Pseudobacter ginsenosidimutans: one gene and its partner. The protein of the gene in region 2 interacts with the protein of the main gene of each other region in a pairwise test. Links are inferred from orthologs where the notes say so. Each region holds a gene or a part of one and is shown on either strand. Other genes may lie near its edges.

The links.
Region 1: the proteins of trhO (region 2) and rplL interact in binary tests that used the Escherichia coli proteins (3 or more experiments, as listed by UniProt). The link is inferred for Pseudobacter ginsenosidimutans from one-to-one orthologs.

The regions. Positions count from the first base shown.
Region 1 is NZ_CP042431.1:70,468-82,612, reverse strand. The notes cover bases 4,688-7,672. They hold rplL (50S ribosomal protein L7/L12), read left to right. Parts: upstream 4,688-5,986; coding sequence 5,987-6,358; downstream 6,359-7,672. Other genes in these bases: FSB84_RS00310 (LacI family DNA-binding transcriptional regulator), read left to right, coding at 6,496-7,524; rplJ (50S ribosomal protein L10), read left to right, coding at 5,340-5,873; rplA (50S ribosomal protein L1), read left to right, coding at 4,688-5,284. Outside these bases: tuf (elongation factor Tu), read left to right, coding at 671-1,858; preprotein translocase subunit SecE, read left to right, coding at 2,042-2,236; transcription termination/antitermination protein NusG, read left to right, coding at 2,236-2,805; FSB84_RS30880 (hypothetical protein), read left to right, coding at 2,978-3,454; rplK (50S ribosomal protein L11), read left to right, coding at 4,102-4,545; more of rplA, read left to right, coding at 4,592-4,687; FSB84_RS00305 (GH92 family glycosyl hydrolase), read left to right, coding at 7,870-10,158; FSB84_RS00300 (GH92 family glycosyl hydrolase), read left to right, coding at 10,180-12,145. UniProt on the Escherichia coli protein: The binding site for several of the GTPase factors involved in protein synthesis (IF-2, EF-Tu, EF-G and RF3). Is thus essential for accurate translation.
Region 2 is NZ_CP042431.1:6,494,941-6,512,173, forward strand. Bases 6,712-9,630 are described here. They hold trhO (oxygen-dependent tRNA uridine(34) hydroxylase TrhO), read right to left. Parts: upstream 8,738-9,630; coding sequence 7,685-8,737; downstream 6,712-7,684. Other genes in these bases: FSB84_RS25455 (lactonase family protein), read left to right, coding at 6,712-7,682; FSB84_RS25465 (hybrid sensor histidine kinase/response regulator), read left to right, coding at 8,944-9,630. In the rest of the region: redox-regulated ATPase YchF, read left to right, coding at 1-536; FSB84_RS25440 (carboxypeptidase-like regulatory domain-containing protein), read left to right, coding at 708-2,099; FSB84_RS25445 (TonB-dependent receptor), read right to left, coding at 2,184-5,060; FSB84_RS25450 (phosphoribosylaminoimidazolesuccinocarboxamide synthase), read left to right, coding at 5,167-6,093; more of FSB84_RS25455, read left to right, coding at 6,576-6,711; more of FSB84_RS25465, read left to right, coding at 9,631-10,656; FSB84_RS25470 (hypothetical protein), read right to left, coding at 10,690-11,043; FSB84_RS25475 (penicillin acylase family protein), read right to left, coding at 11,056-13,515; FSB84_RS25480 (aminotransferase class I/II-fold pyridoxal phosphate-dependent enzyme), read right to left, coding at 13,651-14,742; miaE (tRNA-(ms[2]io[6]A)-hydroxylase), read left to right, coding at 14,849-15,460; FSB84_RS25490 (phosphotransferase enzyme family protein), read right to left, coding at 15,457-16,509; FSB84_RS25495 (Gfo/Idh/MocA family protein), read right to left, coding at 16,514-17,233. UniProt on the Escherichia coli protein: Catalyzes oxygen-dependent 5-hydroxyuridine (ho5U) modification at position 34 in tRNAs, the first step in 5-carboxymethoxyuridine (cmo5U) biosynthesis.

The DNA of each region.
Region 1 (12,145 bases), 6.4 Mb from region 2 along the record:
TGGATATGCCACTTTAGCTCAGCTGGTAGAGCAACTGATTTGTAATCAGTAGGTCGTTGGTTCGATTCCGACAAGTGGCTCAAAGGATGGTAGTAATACTAATCCGGGCAGGTTCCAGAGCGGCCAAATGGGGCGGACTGTAAATCCGCTGTCTTTCGACTTCAGAGGTTCGAATCCTCTCCTGCCCACCAACCGGTTTCAGAAATGATTTTGAAGTCGGTTTCAGTATTTAAGAAGATCTTTGTTCATAAGCGGGAGTAGCTCATTTGGTAGAGCGATAGCCTTCCAAGCTATAGGTGGCGAGTTCGAGCCTCGTCTCCCGCTCTTTTTTCAGTTCGCAGGTTGCAGTCCTGCGCTGGTTGATGCGATCATCCGGCCTCTGCAAGGTTAAGAATGCCAACTGAGTCATCAGCCGTTGTAGCTCAGTGGTAGAGCACTTCCTTGGTAGGGAAGAGGTCGTGAGTTCGATTCTCACTAACGGCTCAACAATTTTTGGATCGGTTGAGATCAGCGATTGTGAGATGACTGAAAAACAGGTGCTGAAAGTTAGTCGCTGACTACATGATAATCCTCTGATTCCCTGAAAAGCTGGTCCGTGAAGCGGATGGCGGGAAACAAAGGAAAAAATTGAGATAAATATTTGTAAAACCACAACTAAAAACAGATAACGATGTCAAAAGAGACTTTTAAGAGGGACAAACCTCACGTTAACGTTGGTACAATCGGTCACGTTGACCACGGTAAAACAACATTAACTGCAGCCATTACCACCATTCTGGCACAGAAAGGTCTGGCTCAGGCAAAAAAGTATGATGAAATCGATGGCGCTCCTGAAGAAAAAGAGCGTGGTATCACCATCAATACTGCACACGTGGAGTATCAGACGGCTAACCGTCACTATGCTCACGTTGACTGCCCTGGTCACGCTGACTATGTGAAGAATATGATCACTGGTGCTGCTCAGATGGACGGCGCTATTCTGGTTGTGGCTTCTACAGACGGACCTATGCCTCAAACAAAAGAACACATTCTTCTGGCTCGCCAGGTAGGTGTTCCCCGTATTGTGGTATTCATGAATAAAGTTGACCTGGTTGATGACCCTGAGCTGCTGGATCTGGTGGAAATGGAAATCCGTGAGTTGCTGAGCTCTTATGGCTTCGACGGTGACAACACTCCTATCATTAAAGGTTCTGCAACTGGTGCCCTGGCTGGTGAAGCTAAATGGGTTGCTGCAGTTGAAGAACTGATGGCCGCGGTTGATGAGTACATTCCTCTTCCTCCCCGTCCTGTTGATATGCCATTCCTGATGTCTGTTGAAGACGTATTCTCTATCACTGGTCGTGGTACTGTTGCTACCGGTCGTATCGAGAGAGGTCGTATCAAAGTTGGTGAGGCTATCGAGATCGTAGGTCTGATGGAAGCTCCCCTGGCTTCAACTGTAACAGGTGTGGAAATGTTCCGCAAACTGTTGGATTCCGGTGAAGCTGGAGACAACGCTGGTCTGCTCCTCCGTGGTATCGATAAAGCTCAGGTTCGTCGTGGTATGGTACTGTGCAAACCAGGATCTATCACTCCTCACACTGATTTCAAAGGTGAAGTATACGTACTGAGCAAAGAAGAAGGGGGTCGTCACACTCCATTCTTCAACAAATACCGTCCTCAGTTCTATTTCCGTACAACTGACGTAACTGGTGAGTGCGAACTGCCAGCAGGTACTGAAATGGTGATGCCTGGTGATAACACTAACCTGACAGTGAAACTGATCCAACCCATCGCGATGGAGAAAGGTCTGAAATTCGCTATCCGTGAAGGTGGTCGTACCGTAGGTGCGGGTCAGGTTACCGAGATCATTAAATAAGTTGAATCTCAATAAAAAGCCATTAGCGTTTGCTGATAGCTATTAGCGCGGATTTCTTATATTTGCTAAGCTGTCAGCCATCACTAATGGCTTTTATACGGGCATAGTTCAATGGTAGAATAGAGGTCTCCAAAACCTTTGATCTGGGTTCGAATCCTAGTGCCCGTGCAAACACAATGTGTTATGAATAAAGTTACCACCTACTTCAGGGAGTCTTACAAAGAGCTGCTTGAAAAAGTAAGTTGGCCCACCTGGACTCAATTGCAGCAATCCACTGTGATCGTCCTCGTAGCTACGCTGGTGATCACCGCCATGGTATGGGTGATGGACATCGTAGCTCAATCCGGGCTTAATTTCATCTATTCATTATTTTACTAATGGAAAATCAGACTACTCAACAACAGGAAACCAAATGGTATGTGCTGCGCGTGGTGAGCGGCAAGGAGCGTAAGGTAAAGGAGTACCTCGATAAAGAAATTTCCCGTGGGGGATGGGGCGAGGTAGTGAAACAGGTTTTTCTGCCAGTGGAGAAGGTTTATAAAGTACAGAACGGTAAAAAGGTGATGCGTGAAAGGAACTATTATCCCGGCTACGTAATGATCGAAGTACTGGATGGAAAGCTTTCCGATGATCTCCGTGACGCTGTTATCAATACTACCAACGTAATTCACTTCCTGGGGAAGGACAATCCCATTGCACTCAGGAAAGCCGAAGTGAACAAGATGCTCGGCAAAATGGATGAAATGGCTGAAGTGGGCGGCGTGAGTATGATCGAGCCTTTCATCGTGGGCGAAACCATCAAGATCATCGAAGGACCTTTCAACGATTTCAACGGTATCATCGAAGAGGTGAACGACGAAAAGAAAAAGCTGAAAGTGACTGTAAAGATCTTCGGTCGCTCCACACCGGTAGAGCTCAACTATATGCAGGTAGAAAAACTCGCTTAATAATACCAGTTATAAAGAAATTAAAACCACAGCATTTGCTGTGGTTTTTTTATGCGCTTATGCCAGCATTCAGGGCAACAAAAAAGCCTTACCGTTATTGCTTCACGGGAAGGCTTCTGTATTTTTTGCAGGACAATAACTTTCTTAGTTGTTATCGTCGTCGCCGCCAGAGTTGGACTCTTCAGAAGAGTATCCGAAATCAAGCGATGCTTGTTCGTCAGCAACTGGTAACACCACTGGTGTTTCTTCAGGAGCGGGAGCTGGAGCTGCTTTCTTTCTTGGTCTTGGCGCTGGTTTCTTAGCGGCCTTCTTAGCAGGAGCTGCTTTCTTAGGCGCTGCTTTTTTAGCGGCTTTCTTAGGAGCTGCTTTCTTTGCTGCTTTTTTGGGAGCTGCTTTTTTTGCTGCTTTCTTAGGAGCTGCTTTCTTCGCTGCTTTTTTAGGAGCTGCTTTTTTAGCGGCTTTTTTAGGAGCTGCTTTCTTTGCTGCTTTTTTGGGAGCTGCTTTCTTTGCTGCTTTTTTAGGAGCTGCTTTTTTTGCTGCTTTCTTAGGAGCGGCTTTCTTTGCAGCCTTCTTGGGAGCTGCTTTTTTTACTGCTTTTTTGGGAGCAGCTTTTTTTGCTGACTTTTTCTTTGCTTTGGCCATAGTGTGATGTGTTTTTATAGTTGATGGTAAAGATACAATGGAACATAACTATTCAGATGCAAAAGCTACGCAGAAATATTCATATAATAAAAAACTCATTGAAAGTTTGACTCCGGCATCGCAAAACTTCACTCAATTCTTACGCTGTTCATCACCGGTATGATCATGCCGCATGCTGATTTTGGAGTTCTCTTATGCAATACCCGGGCCTGCATGCAGAGAGAATTAATGTAAACACTTATTATAAGAGAGCTCAACCAAATTTACTATTGTTGTATGCAGTTTTGTTTCTCCTGGTGGATGCCGATTTGATCTGCTTTTTTCCGGAGTAATCAGATGCTGGATCCCCAACCACTTTTTCTACCTGGGTTTACCTGTTTTTCCCCCGACTGGCTTAACTTTGCGGCTTTCGGGGGCTGACAAAGTTTTTTGAGATTCCTTTCAGAAAATCAAAACAAATTGTTACCTTTGCGTCCCCAATTGAAGTTCTTTACAACCCCCGTTCCTCCGCGGTGAGGCGGCAATGTCAGGTTGAAAGCCCGGTTGATCCGGCTTTCAGATCGGTAATCAGCCGCCGGAGACTGTAAAACGGGTAAAGAGGAATTTGGGAGTCCGCTCAATTGACGGACGTTAGAACCAATAAATCATTAAGTAATGGCAAAAGAAATTACCGGCTTCGTAAAGCTGCAGGTAAAAGGTGGTCAGGCGAATCCTGCCCCTCCTGTAGGTCCTGCATTAGGTTCCAAGGGTATCAATATCATGGAATTCTGCAAGCAGTTCAATGCTCGCACACAGGATAAAATGGGAAAAGTTCTCCCCGTTCTCATCACTGTTTACTCCGACAAGTCTTTCGATTTCGTTATTAAAACTCCACCGGCGGCCGTTCAGTTGCTCGAAGCAGCTAAACTGCAGAGTGGTTCCAAAGAGCCTAACCGTAATAAGGTTGGTAAAGTGAACTGGAGCCAGGTTGAGGCAATTGCAAAAGACAAGATGCCTGACCTGAACTGCTTCACCCTGGAAAGCGCCATGAAAATGGTTGCTGGTACAGCCCGCAGCATGGGAATTACTGTTGATGGTAATGCCCCCTGGGAAAACTAAATGTTCACATCCCTGCACAAAGCGGGGGTACTAAAACTGAATTACAATGGCAATCGCTAAAAAAAGAAAAGTAGCTGACACCAAGCTCGACAAAAATAAAATATACTCACTGAAGGAAGCTTCTTCACTGGTGAAGGATGTAAACACAACCAAGTTCGACGCTTCTGTTGATCTGCATATCCGTCTGGGCGTTGACCCCAAGAAGGCTGACCAGGCTATCCGCGGAACAGTAACCCTGCCCCACGGTACCGGTAAAACCAAAAGAGTACTGGTTCTTTGCACTCCTGATAAAGAAGCTGATGCAAAAGCAGCAGGCGCTGACTACGTAGGTCTGGATGAATTTGTACAAAAGATCGAAGGCGGATGGGTTGATATCGATGTTATCGTTGCAACTCCTGCCGTAATGCCTAAGATCGGTAAACTGGGTAAGATCCTCGGTCCCCGTAACCTGATGCCTAACCCTAAGACCGGAACTGTTACCAATGATGTGGCCGCAGCAGTAACTGAAGTGAAAGGCGGTAAGATCGCGTTCAAGGTTGACAAAGCCGGTATCGTTCACGCTTCCATCGGCCGCGTGAGCTTCACTCCGGAAAAGATCGCTGAGAACGGTACTGAACTGATCAACGCGCTTCTGAAGGCAAAGCCCTCTTCTGCTAAAGGTACTTACCTGAAGAGCGTGTTCATGGCCAGCTCCATGAGCCCCGGTATTGCTGTAGACACAAAATCATTGATCAACTAAAAAGATAACGCATAGGCAGTTCCGCTGTCTGCGAAATCATTAAAAAATTTGCGTTATGAACAAGCAAGAAAAAAATGAAGTGATTGAAGTACTGAAGGGAAAATTTTCCCAGTACAACAATTTCTATATCACCAATACAGAGAGCCTCACTGTAGAGCAGGTTGGTAAACTCCGTCGCATTTGCTTCGACAAGAATGTTGAAATGAAAGTGGCTAAGAACACCTTGATCCGCAAAGCCCTCGAAAGCCTGGACTCCAGCCGTTTCTCCGGTATGTTTGACTCCCTCAACGGGGTTACTGCCATCATGTTCTCTGAGAACGCGAAAGAACCAGCACTGATCATCTCTGACTTCCGCGCTAAAGGTCCAAAAGACTTCAACAAGCCTGTACTGAAAGCTGCCTTCATCGATGGCGACGTATTCGCCGGCGACGAACAACTGAAAGTACTGACTACCCTGAAGAGCAAGAACGACCTCATCGGAGATATCATCGGTATGCTCCAGTCTCCTGCCAAGAATGTTATCAGCGGCCTGAACGCCGGCAACAAACTGGCTGGTTTGGTGAAAGCACTCGAAGAAAGAGCACAGTAATCAGGAAGTATTATTTCAACTTATTAACTCACGCCTGAAGAGTTATATTCACAAATTTTTTTAAACCTCCCGCCGGAGCGCAGGCAATGAAGGCGGGAAAAATTTGACAAATTATGGCAGATTTAAAAGCATTCGCTGAGCAGTTGGTTAGCCTGACTGTAAAAGAAGTAAACGAACTCGCAAAGATCCTGAAAGAAGAGTATGGCATCGAGCCTGCAGCTGCTGCTGTAGCTGTTGCTGGTCCAGCTGCTGCTGCACCTGCTGCTGAAGAAAAAACCGCTTTCGATGTTATCCTGAAAAGCGGTGGCGCTAACAAACTGAACGTAGTTAAGATCGTTAAAGATCTGACTGGTCTCGGTCTGAAAGAAGCGAAAGACCTGGTTGACGGCGCTCCAAAACCCGTTAAAGAAGGTATCAGCAAAGCTGACGCTGAAACTCTCGCTGCTAAGCTGAAAGAAGCTGGCGCTGAAGTAGAGATCAAGTAATCTTTGCAAAAGCATATTACTTTCAAAGCCCCGGTAACCCCGGGGCTTTCTTGTTACTGCACCGTTTTTTAGCGGTGCCACCGATATGATGTCAAAATTCAGCCGGGTTTATTGTATATTGGTCCTCCCTAAGTATTATGAAAAAAGTCTCACTGAAAGATATTGCAGAAATCACCGGTGTATCAACTTCCACCGTCAGCTTTATTCTAAATGGTAAGGCAAGTGAAATGCGCATCAGTGAAGCGCTCAAAAAGAAAGTTCTCGCTACTGCAAACAAGCTCGGCTATCAGCCCAACCAGATTGCTGTGAGCCTCCGCACCGGCCAGACCAAGATCCTTGGACTGCTGGTGGAGGATATCTCCAATAATTTTTTCGCGCTCCTGGCAAAGACCATCGAAGACGAGGCGGAGAAATTCGGTTATCGCGTGGTGTATTGTTCCACCGAGAATGATAACAAGAAAGGACAGGCCCTTCTTCGCATGCTGGCACAACGCCAGGTGGATGGATTTCTCATCACGCCCACGCTGGGGATGGAAACGGATATCATCAAACTGCAGTTGCAGCACAAACCTGTGGTATTGATGGACCGCTACTTTCCCGAGGTGGATGTGCCTCATGTACTGGTGAACAATTATGGTGGCGTTACGTCAGCCATGCAACACCTCATTCAGCAGGGCTATGAAAGGATCGCATTCATCACTGTAGATCTTGCCCTCAACCAGATGCAGGAAAGGGAAGATGCATACAATGATGCACTCAGCAAATCCTCCACGCAAAAAACGAAAAGTAAAAAGAATATACTCTCCATCGATCCAACCGCGTCCCGCGAGGAAAAGAAAAAACTCATCGCCCGTTTCCTGAAGAATAATAAACCAGATGCCGTTTTCTTCGCTACCAATTATCTCGGTATACTCGGCCTGGAATGCCTTCGTGAACAAAAGATCCGCATCCCTGAAGAGCTGGCCGTGGTCTGCTTCGATGATCACGATATCTTCCGTCTTTATATCCCGGATATCTCGGTAGTACAGCAGCCTGTTGAAGAAATGGGCAGAAGGGCCGTGCACCTGCTGATGGACCAGCTTGGAAAGAACAGGGGAGCAGCAACCAAAAATCAGCTCCGGCTGGATGCTACCTTCGTGCCGAGAGAATCCACGCAAAAGATCTGATACCATCTCCCAGTTGCGGCCGCCCGCTTCCCGATTTCTTTTTTGTCATCCCGCAATACTTGCGTAATATTGAAGGCTGATGCTAAAACGATTTAGCAGCCGGTATATATTGCTTTTCGATATGTAATGAAGGAGAACTGCAAAAGCGCTGAAAACAATTGGTGCAGCGAGTAATGAAATATAGTATTATTGCAGTTCAGTGAAGCAGGTTAGAGCCTATCGATACAAATAAATCATTTCAATAAACCGTCTTGTTTTTTGAAGTATGCCGGACCAGGGTGTGAAACAGAACCGATCCGGCTTTTCAGTTGATCACAATTTTCCCTTGTGTGTTAAATGATTGATATGAAGAAATTAGCTCTGTTATTCCTGCCACTGCTTGCCCGCACTGGTATGCAGGCCCAGCCCCAGGCCTCTGCAAAAGTCTACGATCCCGTTGAATGGGTGAACCCGCTGATGGGCACCGATTCCAAACCAAGCCTCTCTAACGGAAATACCTATCCCAGTATCGTTCTCCCCTGGGGAATGAATGCCTGGATGCCCCAGACAGGAAAGATGGGGGATGGATGGGCTTACACCTATGCATCAGACAAGATCCGCGGTTTCAAACAAACACACCAGCCTTCTCCCTGGATGAATGACTATGGCCAGTTTGCCATCATGCCCGTGACCGGTTCGCTCAAATTCGACCAGGAAAAACGAGCCAGCTGGTTCTCGCACAAAACCGAGATTGCCAAACCTTACTATTACAGTGTGTACCTCGCCGATGCAGATGTAACAGCGGAGCTCACACCCACAGAACGAGCCGCGCAATTCCGTTTCACCTTCCCGGAGACCGACAGCTCTTTTGTAGTAGTGGACGCATTCGACAGGGGTTCCTCCATTCAGATCCATCCGGCAGAACGAAAGATAACGGGCTACACTACCCGCAACAGCGGTGGCGTCCCGGCTAACTTTAAGAACTACTTCGTTATACATTTCGATAAACCCTTCACCATTACCTATACCACCAATGGCACAAAACTGGTGCAGGATTCCCTGCAGGTGACCAATGCACATGCAGGAGCGATCGTAGGTTTCAAAACCAAGCGCGGTGAAAAAGTGAACCTGCGTGTTGCCAGCAGTTTTATCAGTGCTGAGCAGGCGGAACTGAATCTGCAGCGTGAAATCGGCAATGCAAGTTTCGAGACCACCATGCAGAAAGGCAAACAAGCCTGGAACAAAGTGTTGGGGCGCATCAAAGTGGAAGGCGGAACGGAAGAACAAACACAAACTTTTTATTCCTGCCTGTACCGCACCGTTCAATTCCCGCAAAAACATTACGAGTTCGATGCTTCCAACAAGATGGTGCATTACAGTCCGTACAATGGACAGGTTTTGCCAGGTCATATGTTTGCGGGCACTGGCTTCTGGGACACATTCCGCGCACTCTATCCTTTGCTGAACCTCCTCTTTCCGGAGATCAATAAGGAAATGCAGCAAGGCCTCGTGAACGATTACAAAGAAGGCGGCTGGCTCCCTGAATGGAGCAGTCCCGGGCTACGCAACGTGATGGTGGGCAACAACTCCGCATCGGTGGTGGCTGATGCCTATATCAAAGGATTGCGCGGCTATGATATCGAAACGTTGTATGAAGCTTTACTGCATGGCGCCAACAATGAAGGCCCGCTCACTGCAGTGGGAAGGGCCGGAGTGAAATACTACAATGAGCTCGGCTATGTTCCCTACGATGTAAACATCAATGAGAACGCAGCCCGCACCCTGGAATATGCTTACGATGATTTCACCATCTACCAACTGGCAAAACTGCTGAAACGCCCGCAGGCCGAGATCGATCTCTATGCCAAACGTTCACAGAATTTCCGTAACCTTTTCGATCCCGAAACAAAACTGATGCGCGGCAAGAACAAGGATGGTAATTTCCAGAAACCTTTCAACCCGTTCAAATGGGGTGATGCTTTCACCGAAGGCAATAGCTGGCATTATTCCTGGAGCGTATTCCACGATGTAAAAGGATTGAAAGACCTCATGGGTGGAGACGCGATGTTTGTGAAGATGCTGGACTCCGTTTTCAATCTTCCTCCGATTTTCGATGAAAGCTACTACGGCAGCGTGATCCACGAGATCCGCGAAATGCAGATCATGAACATGGGACAATATGCGCACGGCAACCAGCCCATCCAGCATATGATCTATCTCTACAATTATGCAGGACAGCCCTGGAAAACACAGGCGCATGTCCGCAATGTGATGGCGCAACTCTATAAGCCTACACCCGATGGGTATTGTGGCGATGAAGACAATGGCCAGACCTCAGCCTGGTACATTTTCTCTGCCATGGGATTCTATCCTGTTTGTCCGGGTACCACCGAATACGTGCTCGGCACCCCGCTCTTCAAGAAAATGACCATCACCCTGGAAAATGGAAAAACTTTGCAGGTGAATGCGCCCAACAACAGCGCTGCCAATAAATATGTGCAACAACTCCGATTGAACGGTAAAGTACATACGAAGAACTACCTGGATCATTTTGAGTTGATGAAAGGAGGAATACTTGAATTCAATATGAGTCCTGTGCCCAACAAACAGCGGGGCGCCAATAAGAACGATTTCCCTTTTTCATTTTCCAAATAGCCAATCACTTCCAGCGTTCGTATGAAAAAATTCCTGCCTTGCCTGTTACTGATCGTTCCCGGCCTGCGTGCCGCCGCGCAGACGGCACCTGAAAACCTGGTGCAATATGTGAAGCCCATCATCGGCACACAAAGAATGGGACATACCTATCCCGGCGCTACCGTGCCATTCGGTATGGTGCAGCTCAGTCCGGATACCGATACCCTTCCATATGAAATGAATGGAAAGTACAATAAGGATGTGTACAAATATTGCGCAGGCTACCAGTACGACGATAAGACGATTGTTGGATTCAGTCATACCCACTTCAGCGGTACCGGCCATTCCGATCTCGGGGATTTCCTGGTGATGCCCACCGTGGGCGAACTGAAGCTCAATCCCGGTCAGGCCCATCAGCCGCGAAGCGGGTTCCGCTCTTCGTTCTCGCACAGCAATGAGCTGGCAGAAGCCGGATATTACAAAGTAAGGCTCGATGATTACAATATCACTGCTGAACTAACGGCTACCAACAGGGTAGGATTCCATCAGTACAGTTTTCCAAAATCAGATCAGAGCCATATCATCCTGGACCTGATGTATGGTATCTATAATTATGACGATAAGAATACCTGGACATTCGTTCGCATCGAGAATGATACCCTGGTAACCGGTTATCGTCAAACGAATGGATGGGGCAGAACGCGCACTGTGTACTTCGCGATGGCCTTCAGCAAGCCTTTTTATCAATACGGGAATAAGAAGTTCGATAAGAGTCAGGTATATCGCGGTTTCTGGGGCAAATTCGATCAAACGAAGAACTTTCCTGAGTTTGCCGGAAAACAGATCCGCGCTTATTTCGATTTCAAAACAGAAGAAGGCGAGAAGATCATGATCAAATTCGCGCTTTCTTCTGTGAGCACTGATGGCGCCCTTCGCAACCTGCGTGCTGAAGCTCCCGGCTGGGATTTCAACCAGGTGAAAAAACAGGCGCAGGATCAGTGGAACAAAGAACTGAACAGGGTAGTGGTGCAGTCCGGTAGTCGCGATGAAAAAGAGAACTTCTACACTTCCGTATATCATTCCTTTCTCAGCCCGATCACTTACACTGATGCAGACGGACAGTATCGCGGCCTCGATCAGAATATCCATCAGGCCGATGGTTTCACCAACTACACAATTTTCAGTCTCTGGGATACCTATCGCGCTTTACACCCGCTCTTCAATGTGCTGCAGCCCAAACGTAATGCAGATATGGTGCAGAGCATGATGGCCCATTACGATCAGAGCGTGCATCATATGCTGCCGGTATGGAGCCATTACGCCAATGAGAACTGGTGTATGATTGGATATCACAGTGTGAGTGTAATTGCCGATGCTGTGATCAAAGGGAATGCCGGCTTTGATGCCAGCAAAGCCCTCGACGCCTGCGTTACCTCCGCCCGCAATGGCTGGTTCGAAGGACTGAACCATTACATGAAACTCGGTTACGTTCCGGAAGACAAGAGTGGTTCATCAGTGTCAAAAACACTTGAATATGCGTATGACGACTGGTGCATCGCCCAGATGGCAAAGAAGCTTGGAAGAAATGATGTTTACGAAGAGTTCATTCATCGCTCTGCATACTGGAAGAATGTATACGATGCGAGTATCGGTTATATGAGACCGAAAATGAGTGATGGAACTTTCCGTAAAGAATTCGATGTGCTCAGCACCCATAACCAGGGATTCATCGAAGGCAATGCCTGGAACTATAGTCTGTATGTTCCGCATGCACCCACAGAAATGATAGAGATGATGGGAGGGAAGAAACCATTCACTGCCCACCTTGACTCACTTTTCACCATGCACCTGCCCGATAAGTATTTTGCCGAAACTGAAGATATTACCCGTGATGGCATCATCGGAAATTATGTGCATGGCAACGAGCCCAGCCATCATGTGCCTTATCTCTACAACTGGACCGATCAGCCCTGGAAGACCCAGGAGCGTGTGCGTATGATCCTGAAGA
Region 2 (17,233 bases):
GCGCAGCCATTGCCGATCTCTTCCTGCTCACAGAGAAACCTGTTCTCTATGTTGCCAACGTAGACGAAGCCAGTATGCATACCGGCAATAAATATTCAGAGGCCCTCAAAGCTTCTGTGGCCAATGAAAATGCACAGGTGATAGTGATGAACAATTCCATCGAAGCACAGATCGCGGAAATGGAAGATCCCGGCGACCGCGCCCTGTTCATGGAAGAATATAAAATGACCGAACCAGCCCTCAACAGGCTCATCCGTTCCACTTATAAATTACTCAATCTCTATACCTACTTTACGGCAGGTGTGCAGGAAGTAAGGGCCTGGACAATTCATGAAGGCTGGAAAGCGCCGCAGGCAGCCAGTGTGATCCATACCGATTTTGAAAAAGGCTTTATCAAGGCCGAAGTGATCGGGTATGACGATTATATCCAGTACGGTTCCGAATCAGCTGCCCGCGATGCCGGCAAGCTGAGGATCGAAGGAAAAGAATACATCGTGAAAGATGGAGATGTGATGCATTTCCGCTTCAACGTATAAAAATAATTCCAACTATGTTCGCATACCCCGGCCCGTTGGCCGGGGTTTTGTTTTATCATCAAAACAAACTTTTCTATACCAGCGAACTTTCGCAATTTTGCGAACTATGAACTGGCCCCGGTATCCTGCAAATTCAGGTACCGCCATCATTTTATTAATTCCTAAACTACCATGAAAAGTAAACTGTTAATCCCGGCCCTGCTAGCCTATACTTTGATACAGGGTATCGCCTGTAACAAATCCGATTCCGTTTCCAATCCGGATCCGGTAACACCTCCTCCTTCTCCCTGGGAGAAAGTAGTGACCAGCGTTTCCGGAAGGATCTTCGATGAAGTTGGATTGCCGGTGAACGGCGCTGTTGTGACCGCGGGTACCAGTACTGCCACTACCGATATCAATGGTTCATTCAGCTTCAAGGATGCTTCTCTCTATAAATCGGGCGGATTCATCAGTGTGGAGAAAAGCGGTTACCTCGCCGGTAAAAGAACTTTCCAGGTAGAATCCAAAGACCAGCATTATGTGAGCATCCGTCTGATCAAAAAACAAGCGACACAAACTTTCAATGCAGGTTCAGGCGGAACCATAACAGCAGCCGATGGAACAACACTCAAATTCGAGCCTGGTTCCATTCTCAATGCCAGCAACAATTCCAACTATACCGGAACCGTAACTATCCTTTTTCAGATCATCGATCCCACCAATCCTGATTTTGCTGAAAACCAGCCCGGTTCAGTTTTAGCAAGGAGCAGGGCCGGTAACCTGTATGGCACCATGGCTCGCAACCTGATGTATGTGGAGCTTACTGGCAGCAACGGTGAGAAATTGAAATTGAACGAAGCAATGCCTGCTACTTTCACCTTACCCATTGCACCTGCAGAATTCGATGCAGCTCCTGCTACCCTGACCATCAGCAGTCTCAATGACTCCACTGGTGTTTGGCAGGAAGAAAGCATTGTGCTGAAACAACTGAATGGCTACCTCGGAAAAGTGAATCATTTTTCCTACTGGAATTTCCATACCAATTTCAATTATGCAGAAGTAACAGCCATTATCAAAACTCCCGGCAATATTTCTGTTCCGCATGCATTTGTTTCACTCGGCTATACTTTCGAGAACAGATCTGCAGCCTCCTACGGTTATTCAGATACTGCCGGTGTAGTAAAACTGATCATGCCCAGGAATGCTATCGGCGAATTAGAAGTAAAGAGCCGCTGTGGCGATCTGTTACATGAAGCCAATCTTGGAAAGATTGGTGTCAGCAAAACGCTTGACACTATCCGCATAGCCTATGCACCCGGCACCATTACCTTTACAGGCACTGCCGTGAATTGCAGCGCTAATCCTGTTGCTAACGGACAGGTATACATTACGGTAGACAATCAGACTTACACTGCAGCAGTGACCAATGGTAATTACAGTCTGCAGATCATCCGCTGCAGCGGAACCAGCACCAGCGCCAACATTAAAGTAGTGGATCTTTCCAATTCACAGTTCCGCGAAGTCAGCAAGACCGTTACAACCGGGAATGTTACGGTTGATCCCATTGAAGTTTGCGTTCCATAAAAAGAAAGCTCAATAACGTATATAGAAAAAGCCTCAGCATTACACTGAGGCTTTTTTTATTGGTTAAGGTACTCAGAAACTCATTTAGAAAACATTATACCCGAAGCTCAGGTAGTATACACCGCCGATCTCGGGATTGCCTAATGCACTTACGTAATATTTGTTCAAAAGGTTGGATGCGCCGAGTTTGATCATGCTGCGGATAGCAGGGAATTTATAACTAACCTGAGCATCCAGGGTGCTGAAAGCAGGGATCTGACTGGAAGCGAATGTTCCTTCCCAGTCAACCTTGCTCTGCCAGCGGAACAGTACATTGAAGCCCCAGTTGCCATTGTTGATACCATCGTTGCTGAAGCCGATATTATAGCGCACTTTGGGTGTATTGAAAAAAGTGACAAAGTTGGCAGGCACATCGTTGAGCTGATCGCCGGACACATTCGCCTTCAGGCTATATCTTTTTGGCAACAGGTAATCGAGTCCGAAGCCCCAGCCGATTGCTTTCACTTTCTGGAAAGAATTCTCGGGATAAGAGAAGTTCTCCGTGGTCAGCGGGTTGGCAATACCGTTAGGGATCATAGCGCGGCCCACAGCGCGGCGGCCGATGAAATCCTTGTACTCACAGTAATACACATACGCATCGATCAGCAGTTTCTTCACCGGCAGCCCACGATAACCGAATTCATATGAATTGGCAGTTTCAGGCTTGAGTGGCGCAAAAGGCGCTTTTTCCAGTGGCGGAGGTGTTTGACCAGCTGCCAGTGCAGCGCGGTAAGCGCCGATGCTTTCTGCTGTATACACCGGATTGGTATCGAAGTGGAAATATTCCTGGAAAGAAGGCAAGCCACCGATCAGTCTGGCGCCTGGTGTCTTCAGGTTGATATACTGGTCTTGCGTGGAAGGAAAACGATAAGCATTCTGATAAGACAAACGGAGGTTATTGTCTTTAGCTACCTGGATCAGGGCGGTAACCCTGGGAGTGAAGCGGCCATCGAAGTTCTTGCTCTTGTCGTAACGGCCGCTTGCAGTAAGTTTCAGCACATCGTTGAACATTTTCTTCGCTACCTGGATATAACCACCGTATTCATCAATTTTAATGGTGCCGGCTGTATCCACAAAGATGGTACCGTTGGAGTTGAGATGATAGGAACGATAATTGGCACCTACCATCAGTTCAAATACTTTGATATGCTCAGAGAAATTGTACTGTCCTTCCACATGATAGAGGGATGATTTATCTGCGAAGCGTGCGCCACCGGAATTGATATCGGTGGTGATGGCTTTATCGAAATATTCCTTGAAGGCATCGCTGCCGGGCAATGCCCTGTCCTGATCTGCTCTCGCGCGTGCAGTCACATGCGCCAGTGCATCTGGTGCGCCCTGCGCTCTGGCTGCGGCATAAGTGGCAGAATATGCTGCAAACCATTCGCCGTTGCTGAGCCATGCATTGTTCACGGCCAGTGCAGCAGTAGTGGCAGTATAGGAATCACCTGAATTTTCCTGGGTGGTATAACCTCTCACGAAGAAATTCCGTCCTCTTACTTCGGCTTTGTACTGGCCGAGTTTGAAATTCTTCAGTGCATAGCGGTCGGCTCCTGTGTATACGGTAGTACCGGTTCCCCAGTATGCCACCAGTGAAGCTTCGATATCGTTGGTGATCTTGTAATACAATCCGCCATTCAATCTTACGCTGTATGAATTGTAATCAACGATATCGCTTTCGTCATAACCGGTCCGGCTTACAAGTTGATTACCGTACAAACCATTCACGAGGCCCACGCCCATCATCTTGAAAGCATCGCGTGGACTGCCCTGCAAAGGGTATTGAGCAAAGTAGCCCACGATCTCCGGTGCAGTGGGCGCCCTGCCAAGTAAGCCAACCAGCTCCGTTACTGCTGTATTGAAATATGGATTGGAAGCAGGATTCAGGATGGCGAGTTGTGAAACGCCGGCCATGCTGGCGCTGGCTTCATCGCCATATACATTGATGCCATCATAATTATGATCGGAAGCTCGTGTGCCTTCTTTTACGGAGCTCAACACGTTATTGCGGTTGAGATTCCTTCTGTCCTGCGCCTGCCAGTCCTTGGCCTGGATGAACTGTCCGCCGATCTTGAAAGCGAATTTTTCAGACACTTTCTTTCCCCAGCGGAAGGCCCAGTCGTAATAAGGAGCAGCGCTGCGCTGTTTGCGATCCGTATGCATGATACCCTGTTTCACCTGGAAGCTGAGGCCCTGGTATTTGAATGGGTTCTTGCTGGTCATGAGCAGCGTGCCATTCATTCCACCGGGTCCGTAAAGTGCGGAGGATGCGCCTTGCAGCAATTCAACATTATCTACATCCAGTTCAGTTGGTCCGAGGATGATGCCCACGGCGAAGTTGAGGGCAGGCGCCTGGTTGTCCATTCCATCCACCAGTTGATTGAAGCGGAGGTTACCGCTACCATTGAAACCACGGGTGCTGATGGTATTGAAAGTGATGGACGATGTGGTCATGTCCACACCTTTGAGGTTGGCGATGCCCTGGTAGAAGTTGGGAGCAGCGGAAGTGCGCACATTGGCGGCGCTCATCCTTTCGATGGAAACAGGGGATTCGAGGATCCGTTCAGCCACGCGGCTGGCGGATACCACCACTTCCGCACCGAGCGAAGAAGCTGGTTCGAAACTCACCTGCAGCGGTGTGCTGGTACTGGTCACAATCACTTCCTGCGGTTCATAACCGATGGAAGAGAACACCAGGGTAAAAGGAGGCGCCTGGCTGCTGGTGATCCTGAAGTTCCCGCGTTCATCTGTGAAGGTCCCGATACTGGTTCCTTTGATGAGCACAGAAACGGCAGGAACAATGTCTTTACTCAGACTGTTTTTTACGGTTCCGTTTACTGTATAGGTTTGTTGGGCTGCAGCGGCAATAGAGATGGTCGTTAGAAGGGAAAGTGCCGCCAGAAAAAATAGCAATCTTCTCATAATGGCAGATTTTGTGAGCGTATAGTACCTGAAAATAACAATAGTATTTGTCAATCGAAAATTTTATTTATGGTATCAATGTTAATATCGTCAGTATATTCGCGCCATGAAAGCGTATGAATTCAAAGGTCAGACAAACTTTTACAAAGGTAAGGTCCGTGACGTATACACTATCGGCGATCAACTACTCGTGATGGTTGCATCAGACAGGATCTCTGCGTTTGATGTTATTCTTCCCAGGCCGATCCCTTATAAAGGACAGGTATTGAACCAGATCGCTGCGTGGATGTTGAATGCCACCAAAGATATATGTCCAAACTGGTTACTGGAAGTTCCTGCACCAAATGTTTCCATCGGTAAGAAATGTGTGCCATTCAAGATCGAGATGGTAGTGAGAGGTAACCTGACAGGACATGCATGGAGGACCTACAGTAGCGGCCAGCGCTCACTTTGCGGCGTTGAGATGCCTGACGGGCTGAAGGAGAACGACTACTTCCCTACCCCCATCATCACTCCATCCACCAAGGCTGAAGCAGGTCATGATGAAGATATTTCCAAAGAAGAGATCATTGCGCAGGGTATTGCTACAGAGAAAGAGTGGGAAATACTTTCCGGTTATGCCTTGCAGTTATTCGCAAGAGGAAAGGAAATTGCCGCAGAACGTGGATTGATCCTCGTGGATACCAAATATGAATTCGGAAAGATCGGCGATACCATCTATCTGATGGATGAGATCCATACGCCTGATTCTTCGCGCTATTTCTATGCAACAGGCTTTGAGGCCCGCCAGCAGACCGGCGAACGCCAGAAGCAGCTCAGCAAGGAATTTGTAAGGGAATGGCTGATCGCCAATAACTTCATGGGCAAGGAAGGACAGGAAGTGCCTAACATGTCCGACGAATGGATCAACACTATTTCCAAACGTTATATCGAATTATATGAGCAGGTGATCGGAGAAAAATTCATTCCCGGTAATCTCAGCGAGTCCGCCACTTTCGAAAAAACAGAAGAAGCGCTCAAAAAATACGAGTAAGTACAAAATGAAACAGTTTCGTTTGTAACTATTCTCTCACTCCTGCGCCTCTATTGAGGCGCCCCTCGACAAACGAAAACAAAATAACCGCGGGCATGGCTACCCGAAATGAAAATTTCGATCAGCCATGCCCGATTCTTTTATTGTTGAAAGTATTTACCCAGGATTACTATTTCCCCGCTTCAAATCTGGCATCAAGGAAGACATTTGATTTGCAGGACTGTGTTCGGAGTTTCTAAATATCGGCCACAAAACATATGAAGATTGTCTGCATGTTGCACCCGCGGGTTCTCCTTAGCGAAGGGGTAATGAAGGGCCGGTCTTCGAAACGTAAGCGCAGTAGCTCAATCATGTTCAACCGCCCCATCCCTCCAACAAAAAGCCCCAAAAAAGATCCTCCTGCGCCGGTTCGTTTCTTCAACCGTCCTTCATTATCCCGGAGCGCAATCCCCGGAGCGGCATTTTTTATGTATTTTACGGTTATGAAACACCTACTCACAACAGCACTGATCATGTCAACCACCATACAGGGATTTTCCCAGGCCAAACAATACCTTCTTATCGGAACCTATACTTCCGGCAAGAGCGAAGGCATCTACGTGTATAGTTTCGACAATGGCAAATGCGAGCCCGTGAGTAAACTGGCCACCAACAATCCTTCCTACCTGGCCGTATCTCCCGACAATAAATTTGTATATGCCGTGCATGAAGAAGGGAAAGACAAACCCAATGTGAGCTCCTATGCTTTCAATAATCAATCAGGTACATTACAGTTGCTGAATCAGCAGAACACCCAGGGTGACCATCCCTGTTATGTTTCGATAGATAAGTCAGGCAAGTGGGTGGCCGCAGGAAACTACTCCGGCGGCAATTTCTCCCTGTTCCCGGTGAAAGAAGATGGTGGGCTGCGTCCTGCATCACAAACCATTCAGCACGAAGGGAAAGGTATCGATCCCAAAAGGCAGACAAAACCCTATGTGCACTCAACTGTATTCTCCCCGGACAATAAACATCTTTTTGTACAGGACCTTGGGCTCGACAAAATCTTCAACTATAATTTCGATTCCAAAACCGGAGAATTGCACCCGGCAGCCGATCCCTTCACCACTACCAATCCCGGCGGAGGCCCCAGGCATCTCGACTTCCATCCAACCCAACCCTGGGCCTATCTGATGGAAGAAATGAGTGGAAATGTAGTGGCCTTGAAATACCATCACGGTATTCTGGATACTTTCCAGACCATTTCGGCTATTGCTAAAGGTTATACAGGAGATATCGGTAGTGCAGATATCCATGTTTCTCCCGATGGAAAATTCCTGTACGCTTCCAACCGCGGACAATCGGATGATATCGCCATCTTCAAAATAGATCAGCGCACAGGAAAGCTCACGCTGATCGATAATGCAAAACTGAATGGCAAAGGTCCCCGCAATTTCTCCATCGATCCAACTGGTCGCTTTCTTTTGGTGGCTTACCAGCGGTCAGATAAAGTGGAAGTGTACAACAGGAATGCAAGAACAGGACTGCTCACTCCAACCGGGAATGAGTTCAGTGTAGGAAATCCTGTTTGTCTGAAATGGATCAAATAGATTTAGTCTTCTTCTTTGTTGAGTTCGTTTAGGCGTGGCCGTAATCTTGAACGTGATTTGTTGAAAGTGTGAACAACTTTCTCCACACCGCGGCGGGCTGCCTTCTGCTCCTCTTCGGGAAGCTGGATCATATGATGACAGGCATCACTGCAGGTACCCTGGTATTTTTCAGCGCAGGCAGGGCATTGAATGAAGAGAAGATGACAACCATCATTGGCGCAGTTCACATGAACGTCTGCCGGTTGTCCGCACTGATGGCATTTCGCAATCACGTCTTCGGTGATGCGCTCTCCCATCCTGTTATCGAACACGAAATTCTTTCCGATGAATTTACTTTCCAGTCCTTTTTCCCTGATCTGTTTGGCATAATTGATAATGCCTCCTTCCAGGTGGAACACATTGTCGAATCCGTTGTGCAGCATGTAGGCGCTGGCTTTCTCGCATCGGATACCGCCGGTGCAGTACATCACGATATTCTTTTCGCGCTGGTCTTTCAGCATGTCCACTGCCATCGGTAATTGCTCACGGAAGGTGTCGCTGGGCACTTCCACAGCCGTTTCAAAATGGCCTACTTCAAATTCGTAGTGATTGCGCATGTCCACCACAATGGTATCGGGATCCTGCAGCAGCTCGTTCATCCGTTCTGCGGTTACATATTTCCCTTTATTGCGCATATCGAAAGAGGGATCTTCGATCCCGTCCGCCACGATCTTCGGGCGTACTTTGATCTTCAGTACCCAGAAAGATTTTCCGTCGTCATCCACGGCTATATTCAATCGAATGCCATCCAGGCAGGGAATCGAATAGAGATAGGCCTGTAATGCCCCGTAATTGCCCGAAGGCACGCTGATCTGCGCATTGATGCCTTCATTGGCCACATAGATCCTTCCAAACACTTTCAGTGTATGCAATCCCTTATACAGCTCATCCCTGAACGTTTGCGGGTCCTCAATGGGAAAATAATGATAAAAAGAAATGGTGGTGCGGGGATCAGTTTCCTGATACAATAATTCTTTCAACTCCTTCTGGGAGACGCGGTTGTGTAGTAATGCCATCTAATAAAATTTTGTGACCGTTTGCCTGACAGTCAAAATTTTGAAACAGGGCAAAGATACGAACTGTTATGAAAAGTTTTTTACTACATTCGTATCATCTGCCCCATTCCCCTTCTCCCCTGAATTGTTTTAACAGATCAAATCAACGCAACGGCAACACTACATGATGAGCTTCATTCACGGATGAATGATAAAATCTATTCACTATGAACATCCTGTCAATCACCAAAAGAATTGCAGGCAGGTTGCTGCGTATGGGAACTGATGACCTGCAGGACCAGGAAATGGTCAAACGCATTACCATCGTCAATACCCTTTGCATCACGTTCAGTGTGGTGCTGATTGTTATGATCTGTATCCTGGCCATCCCAGGCGGTTGGGAAAAAGGCTTGCTGATCCCATTGTTCATCGAGTTATTACTTAACAATCTTGTGCTGGTTGCCAGTTACTACCGTCAATACTCACTCGCTGCCATCTGGCTCTTTCTTTTGCAGTGCGGCGCCACCATGTATTTCGGTAACCTGCTGGGGAGCGAGGCGCAGCTTCAGTTTGCCATCATATACCAGATTGCCCTGGTATACCTTGTTTTTCCTACAAGGCTGGAACGCAGGTTTTGTATCGCCTGTACTTTCGTGGCGCTGATCTTTCTGGAACTGAATTACTACTACCAGGTACCCGGACTTATCAGCATGAATCCGCAGACCGGACTACTGGTACACTCTGTGGTGATCCTGGCCGTACTCAGCGTTGTTCTGGTAGCCTGCAGACCTTTTGTCCAGAACAATGATCTTCATACTGCGTTTGTGAAGGCCGATCATTACAAGAAAGTATATCTCTACCAGGTAACCCACGATCTCAAAACACCGTTGCATGTGATGACTGTTGCCGCCTCCCTGATCAAACAGGAATTAAGGAAACAACACCCCCCGCGAAAAGTGGAGGAACTGCTGGAACAGTTGCAGGCAGCAGGGATCAGCGCCAATACACTCGTGAATAACGTACTCACCATGGCAGAGATCGAAGCCGGAAAAATGGAAACACCTGAATCCGGCAGCTTCATCGTGCGCGATTTCTTCACCAATATCGTGCATGTGCATAAGGTGATTGCAGGCACGCGCAATATCAAACTGAAGCTCAGTATAGATCAAACGCTCCCGGAGTTCATCATCAGCGATTCCCTGAAGCTGAACCAGGTAACCACCAATATCCTTTCTAACGCCATACGCTATGCGTACAGGAACAGTACCGTGGAAATGGAAGTGTTTGAACAGGATGAACAACTGGTGATCAGGATCGGCAACCAGGGACAGGGCATTGCACCGGAACTGCTGCAACACCTTTTCAATCCTTTCGTTACCGGCAGCAGCAGGCACCGGAGCGGCACCGGGCTGGGGTTGTATATCGTGAAGACGAAAGTTATTTCGATGGGCGGCCATATCAGCGTGAACAGTGAAGCCGGAGGACTAACCAGTTTTACTGTGATGCTGCCATTGCAGCCTGGCGTTGCGGAAGAAGAAATAAAAACATTGGATTGCCATATACCTCCTGCTCATCATGCCCATGTATTGCTGGCCGGCCCATTGCAACAGCCACATGGATTACAGAGCCTGCCGGAAACGATGGGATGCCGCGTCAGTCGCGCTTCCGACGATAATGAAGTACTGGCCATCGTTTCCAATGACCTGCCTGATGTGATCATCATGGATGGTCAGCTGCCGGGCTTCAATGTAATGGAATTATTGAAACGGCTAAAACGAAATGCCTTGCTGAAAGCAATCCCAGTATTGGTAACTTCGGTGCCGGACAAATCATGCAAACAGAATAACCTGCTGGAGGCAGGTGCAGATGGCATTATCGGTAATCAGTTCAATTACCGGCAACTCTATAAACTGCTTTCGCCTTTTGTGCGGGCAACATAACGTTTCACTGCAATTCTGAATTACATTATTTCATTATTCCCCGACAGGCCTTTTACGGATATAGCTTCCCGTAAGTGCAGCAAAACCTGCCACCAGTCCACCTACCAGGGCTGTTACCAGTATGAGCAGGAAAGATGATCCGCCCAATGGAAAGATCTCAGCCAGTTTGGTGGACAGCACATGCTGGTTCTTTGCATCGATGCCTAACGCCAGTCCACCCCATAAAAGGAAGAGGGCAAGAAAACCAGTAAGCCAGGATCTGAATGGTGACTGATGGATGCATAAAGCCACTACCAGTGCGGCCGGTGCGATGGTCCACCAGGGCAGGAATAGCCCTGCCACAAAACTCAGCAATGCGGTGATCAGAATGGAGATAAAGAGTTTCATACGCTGAGTGAATTATTTTTGAAAAGTCATTTTGTGTTTAACCTGCTTGCTTTTGGCTTCTTCTGCAGTCATTATCCAGAGAGGCTGATAAGCGCCCTTTGCCCAATCGTCCACCATATTATCATAGTATTTACTACCGGGATTGCCGCTCTGTCCGCCGGGATAGATGCCATAGGCTTCTGTTTTCTCCCTGAGATGCACTACCATTCTCCAGCTCGGTCCATGGAACTGTTTGGTGGCGTTGATGATATCCGCGCCGCCGCCTGTTGTCAAATGGAAACGGCTCAGTGGTCCCAGGCGCAGCAGGTGCCTGATGCCTGAATCCTTGTATTTGCTCCATTCCAGTTTTCCATTTTTTTCAATTTTGGAGAGTTGTGGCACTGCTTTCTTGAAAGCGGCTGTTACTACATCGCGAATAGTTTCCACCTGCTGAGTGATAATATTATCGGCAAACGGGAAGGCCGTGTCTTTCAGCATGCCTTCCAGCATTGTATAACGCTCAGGAAAAATGTAAGGTTTGGGGACGGCGGCAAATTCATCGCTCCACACTTCTGCTTCCAGCAATTCCATCCAGTGATTGAAGATGGATGGAGCTTTTTCTTTTGGATCATTGCGCAGGTTCCAGTTACGTACCAGGTTGAGACAGGTCAGCTCCTCTCCGATCAGGCTTTCTTCGTCGATATTCTTCAGCAGCAGTGGCATGGCCATTTCAGCCATCACATTGTAATTCTCTGTTTGCAATTCTTTCATCTGGTCTACCGTAATGCCGCTCATTTCGCGGAGATAACGGTTGATCAGCAATCCGCGGTAGAGATTGTAACTGCCACCGAGATACCAGGGATAGGTGGAATCGGCAGGAAGCTGGTTGGCGCTGCTTACGAAGCCGCGTTCGGGCACCATCCCGGAGATCAGCATATGCGGGTTCTGGTCCTGCGGGATCATGGATTGCCAGCGATAAGTGCTGTCATCTCCCGGCATAACAAAGTCACCCTGGCGCTTCCATTTATCAGGAAATTCACCCTGCTGCCAGATAGCGATATCATTGTTCTTGGCAGCGAACACGAAGTTCTGGCCAGGACAGCTGAAGTTCTTGATGGCTGCGAGATATTCATCGTAGTTGGTAGCGCGGTTGAGCAGGCAGAATGTTTTGAGCTCATTGGAACCGTCGTGTGCTTTCCATCTTACAGCTAGATTCACTTCGCCTGATGTGCGATGTGCTCCGGTGAAGCTGGCATCATACTGCACAGGTCCCCAGGTGGTGTAAGCCAGGGTATCCCTGAAATCCGGTCCATCTTTCACTTTGAAAACTTCAACATCTATCAGGGAGCTTTTCCAGGTGCTGTCGAACCAGTATTGCTGTTTGGATGCGTCTCTGAATTGAACGGTATAATAATCTTTCACATCTCGGCTGCTGTTGGTAACGCCCCAGGCAATCTGGTCCGTGAAGCCGATGATGATAGCCGGTGCACCGGGGAAGCTCACGCCATAAGCATTGCTTTGTGGCGTATGCAATTGCATTTCAAACCAGAGCGAAGGCAGATTGAGGCCCAGGTGGGGATCGCTGCAGAGAATGGGAAAACCGCTGGCAGTCTTGCTGCCGTTGACTGCCCAGTTATTGCTGCCATTGTCTTTATCAGGTTTGTTCAGCGGCTGCACGGGTGCAGGCGCTTTCCAGTTGAAGTAAGCGGAATCTGCACCCAGAGGTTGAACAGAATGCACGAAAGGTGTTTGGAAATGCGTGCCTTTCGGAATGATGGGATCGAGCGAATCCGGTTGAACAGGATAAAGTTTATCGAAAATATTTTTCGGGAAAACAGATTTGGCGTTGGTGTATTCGATATCATTTTCATCTCCCGACAGATCGTAGCTCATGTATTTCAGGAAGAGGGCTGTTTTGAGATTGCTCCATTTTTCGGGAGTGTAGTTGAGCAGCCTGTATTCCAGTGGCAGTTCGGAGTAGGTGCAGTTTTCCACGAAAGCGTTCACACCAGCTGTATAGGCGTCCAGCACTTCTTTGGTGCTTTCGTCGCTTTCCATTTCCTTCAGGGAGTTCTTTGCACCGAAAACCATTCCGATACGGCGCATATTGCGATCATTGTTCAGGATAGCGGAATCCGGGCCAACGCCGAGGATCTCGCTGAGGCGGCCTGCAGCGGCATGTGTCTGGAATTCCATTTGCCAGAGACGGAATTTTGCATGCAGGTATCCCTGAACGAAATAGAGATCATGATCGTTCTGTGCAAACACATGGGGAACCATGCGATCGTCCAGATACACATTCACTTTTTCTTTCAGTGCAGGAAAATTCAGATCGATGGAAAAAGATTGATCGGCAGGTTCAGCATTTTGCCAGCAGCCGTGCTGGGGGCTGAGGAAACTTCCCAATGGCGGCACAGGGCCCCATGGTCTGTTCAATGCAACGATCAATCCTATCGTAATAACGCCGGATACCAGCAAGGGAACAAGTCGCATAAACTCGGAAGGGTTTAAAGAATCGGATAAAAGTAATCAATTTTTTGGTAGTTGTTCTCTCCATCATCACTATCCGAATTTTATACACATATTAAATATAATGTATTTGCGTGAGAATGCGACTATGGCACTCTGTTAATCAAAATGACTTATCAGTTTCTTTACTTCAGTCTCTGTATTGAAAGCATGCAGCACGATCCTCAGCCTTTCCCCGCCTTTGGGAACTGTGGGGTATAAGATCGGGCGGACATCCATACCCGCATCCTGGAGTTTGCCCGCAATGGATTTCACGGCTTCATTACCCGGGATCACCACTACCTGGATGGGAGTTGAAGACAACAGTTTCTCAAAAGGCAGTATTGCTTCCTGGAACATTTTGATCATGGATGCCAGCAGGATGCGTTCTTTTTTCATCTGGGGAAAAAGCGCATAAGCATCTCTGATAGCACGCACACTCGCCTGCGGCAGGGCTGTTGTATAAATGAACGAACGGGAAAAATTGATTAGATAATCGCGCAGCAAGCGGCTGCCCAGCACTACAGCGCCATGACAACCCACTGCCTTTCCGAAAGTGACCACCCTTGCAAAAATGCGTTGCTGCAATTGCAGGTGCTGCACCAGTCCTTCCCCCCGCTCTCCTATCACGCCGGTGGCATGGGCTTCATCAACGATCAGATGAGCATTGTATTTTTCGCAAAGGGTTGTCATTTCCTCCAGCGGCGCCTGGTCTCCATCCATCGAGAATACAGATTCCGTTACCACGAAAATATTGCCGGTAGCCGACTGTAATTTTTTTTCCAGTTCAGCCAGATCATTATGACGAAAAGAAAAAGACTGTGCGAAACTGAGCCGGATGCCATCGCGGATACTGGCATGGCTGAGGTAATCGTAAATGATGGTATCTCCGCGTTGCGGCACGGCACTCAGCAATCCCAGATTGGCATCGTAACCTGAATTGTAGAGCAGCGCTGCTTCAGACTGATGGAAGCCGGCCAGTTGCTGTTCCGTACTTTCCGTCAGTGCATCATTGCCGGCCAGCAGGCGGGAACCGCCGGAGCCGTGTTTCAGCCAGTGCGCTTCGGAAGTTTCCAGCAATCCGTAATGAATGATGCCGAGATAATCATTGGAGCAGAAATCCGTTTTGCCCGTGGGCAATTTCAATGTGCGGAAAGCCTGCTGGTCTCTCCGCTCCTGCAATTTTTTTTCGAGGAAGTTTTCCTGGCGCATGCAACAAAGGTATAGGGTGCAGGCAATCGGAAGCCTCCCGGCGAGTGATTTTTGTTTGGCCACTGCCAGTCTCTGCTGTTTCAACCATCTGTCCTACCTTTGCATCATGAGTACGCCGCTTACAGATACCAAGAATATCCTGGGCCTCCAGTTGCCCACCGATCCACGTTGGGTGGACCTGGCCGGTATGAGCCTGGAAGAGATCCTCACAGACCACGCCTGGTGCGAACAGAAAGCAGCCACCAGCTGCATTTCCCTGATCCAGCGTTACAGTGAAAAAGACAAACTCGTACGGGAATTGAGCCCGATCGTTACAGAAGAATGGGGACATTTCCGCCTGGTGATCGCAGAGCTCGATAAGCGCAAACTCCGCCTCGGCAAGCAACGAAAAGACGAATACGTGAACGCACTGATGGTGTTCCAGAATAAAGGAGGACACCAGGAAGATGTATTGCTCGACAGGCTCCTCATCTTCGCCCTCATCGAAGCCCGCAGTTGCGAGCGCTTCAAAAGACTGAGCGAAGGCCTGGACGATGAATACCTCCGCAATTTCTATCGCCGCTTCATGGAAAGCGAAGCCGGCCATTACCGCCTGTTCATTGAACTTGCAGATACTTACCTGAATAAAGATAAAGTGAGAAAACGCTGGGAAGAATGGCTGGCCTATGAAGCAGACCTGATGCAGCGTCTCGAAGTACGCGGCGACAGGATGCACTAATCAACTGTTACGGGAACATATTCTTCCAGTTTCTCCAGCAGCAATAACTGGTTCAGCGCCCGGTTCAGATTCTGTTCCGGGTAACTTATCTGGTAGTACACATCGTTATTGAGATGATCGGTAATGAATCGAAGGCTTTGCATGTACACCATCAGCAGCCCTGCTTTATGTAGATGTTTCAATTCTTCAGATGTCAGCTGGTCTCCCATCCCGCTGCTATAACCTTCCACGATGGCATCATAAAAATCCGGCCTGATGGCGATCGCTTCCCAGTCTGTACTGTTCTCGTCAACCGAGCAGGCCATGCTGCGGATCATATCGCCGAGATCGGAGAAGTAGAGGCCCGGCATCACTGTATCAAGGTCAACCGGACAAATGGCCTTGTGTGTGTTTACATCCAGGAGGATATTGCTGAGTTTGCAATCGTGGTGCATCACTCTTTGCAGGAAGAGGTCCGGCCTGCGCCCCACTTCATTATAGAATTCCACCAGGTGATGGCGTTGCCTTAGCTCTGCGATAACATGTGTGGCTGTGAGTAATCGCTGTTGCGTTGCCGTTAGTACAGCCCTTTCGAACTGCTCATAACGCATAGCCAGATCATGGAAACGCGGGATCACGGGACGGAGCAGGTTCAGTTCCACAGATGCCAGTGCGCTGGTGAAATTAGCGAAGCAGTTGGCGGTAAGCCTTGCTGCTGCAGCATCTTTGGGCACCAGCGCTGTATAGGAGCCCTCCACAAAATGTATGGCGCGCCAGAACTGATTATACTTATCGATCCAGTACAGTTTTCCATCTTTTGCTGGAATGATGGGAGGAATGGTGATGCCTTCCTTTCCATGCACCGCCTCGTACACGAGCTGGTAATTATGAATGATATCTTCCGGATGATGGAACATGGTCTGGTTGATGCATTGCAGCACCACCTGCTCTCCCTGTTCATCGTAAGAAGCCTTGTAGGTGTGGTGTATCAGACCGCCTTTCAAAACTTGTATCACAGGCTTGCCCTTGCCGAACTGAAGGGCAGCCTCCTTCGCCTGCATATTTTCCATCAGATCAATATTGGTCGGTCAAAGCAAAATCATTTTTCCTTAACATCCACTGGCCGCTGGTGAAGTCAGGGAACTCTACCGTTTGATTTCCCAGTTCGATACTGGTTTCGCTGAGCGGTGTGATAGCGCTCCAGGCTGCACCGTCGTATACATCCATCGGCGTGGCTGTTTTGCGTTTGATGGCTTCCACAAATGCATGCAGCACAAAGAAGTCCATTCCACCATGCCCTGCGCCTTCCGTGTCCTTGCTCCAGCGCGCCCACAGCGGGTGATCGTATTTGTCAAGGTAAGGCTGCGCAGCTTCCCAGGTATGTCCTTTCGGGCTGGTGCCTTCCAGGTAGATGCTATCGTTCACATCCATCCAGAGCCCTTTCGTTCCCTGCACACGGAAACCGAGCGAGTACGGGCGTGGCAGGTTGGTATCGTGCTGCAACAGGATGGTTTCGCCATTGGCACAGTTGATCATGGTGGTGACCACATCGCCCAGTTTGAATTTCACTTTTGCATTGGGATGTTGTTCACTGCTGTGATCAACAATATAATTGTGCAACCCTCTCGCTTTGGTGGAGAAAGATGATAGAGAGATGAAACGGTTACCGCGGTTGATATCGATCATTTCAGCAACAGGTCCGATGCCGTGCGTCGGATAGAGATCACCGTTACGATGGATGGAATGTGCCGTTCTCCAGCGTGCTTCGGAATATCCTTTCTCACCGAACTCCAC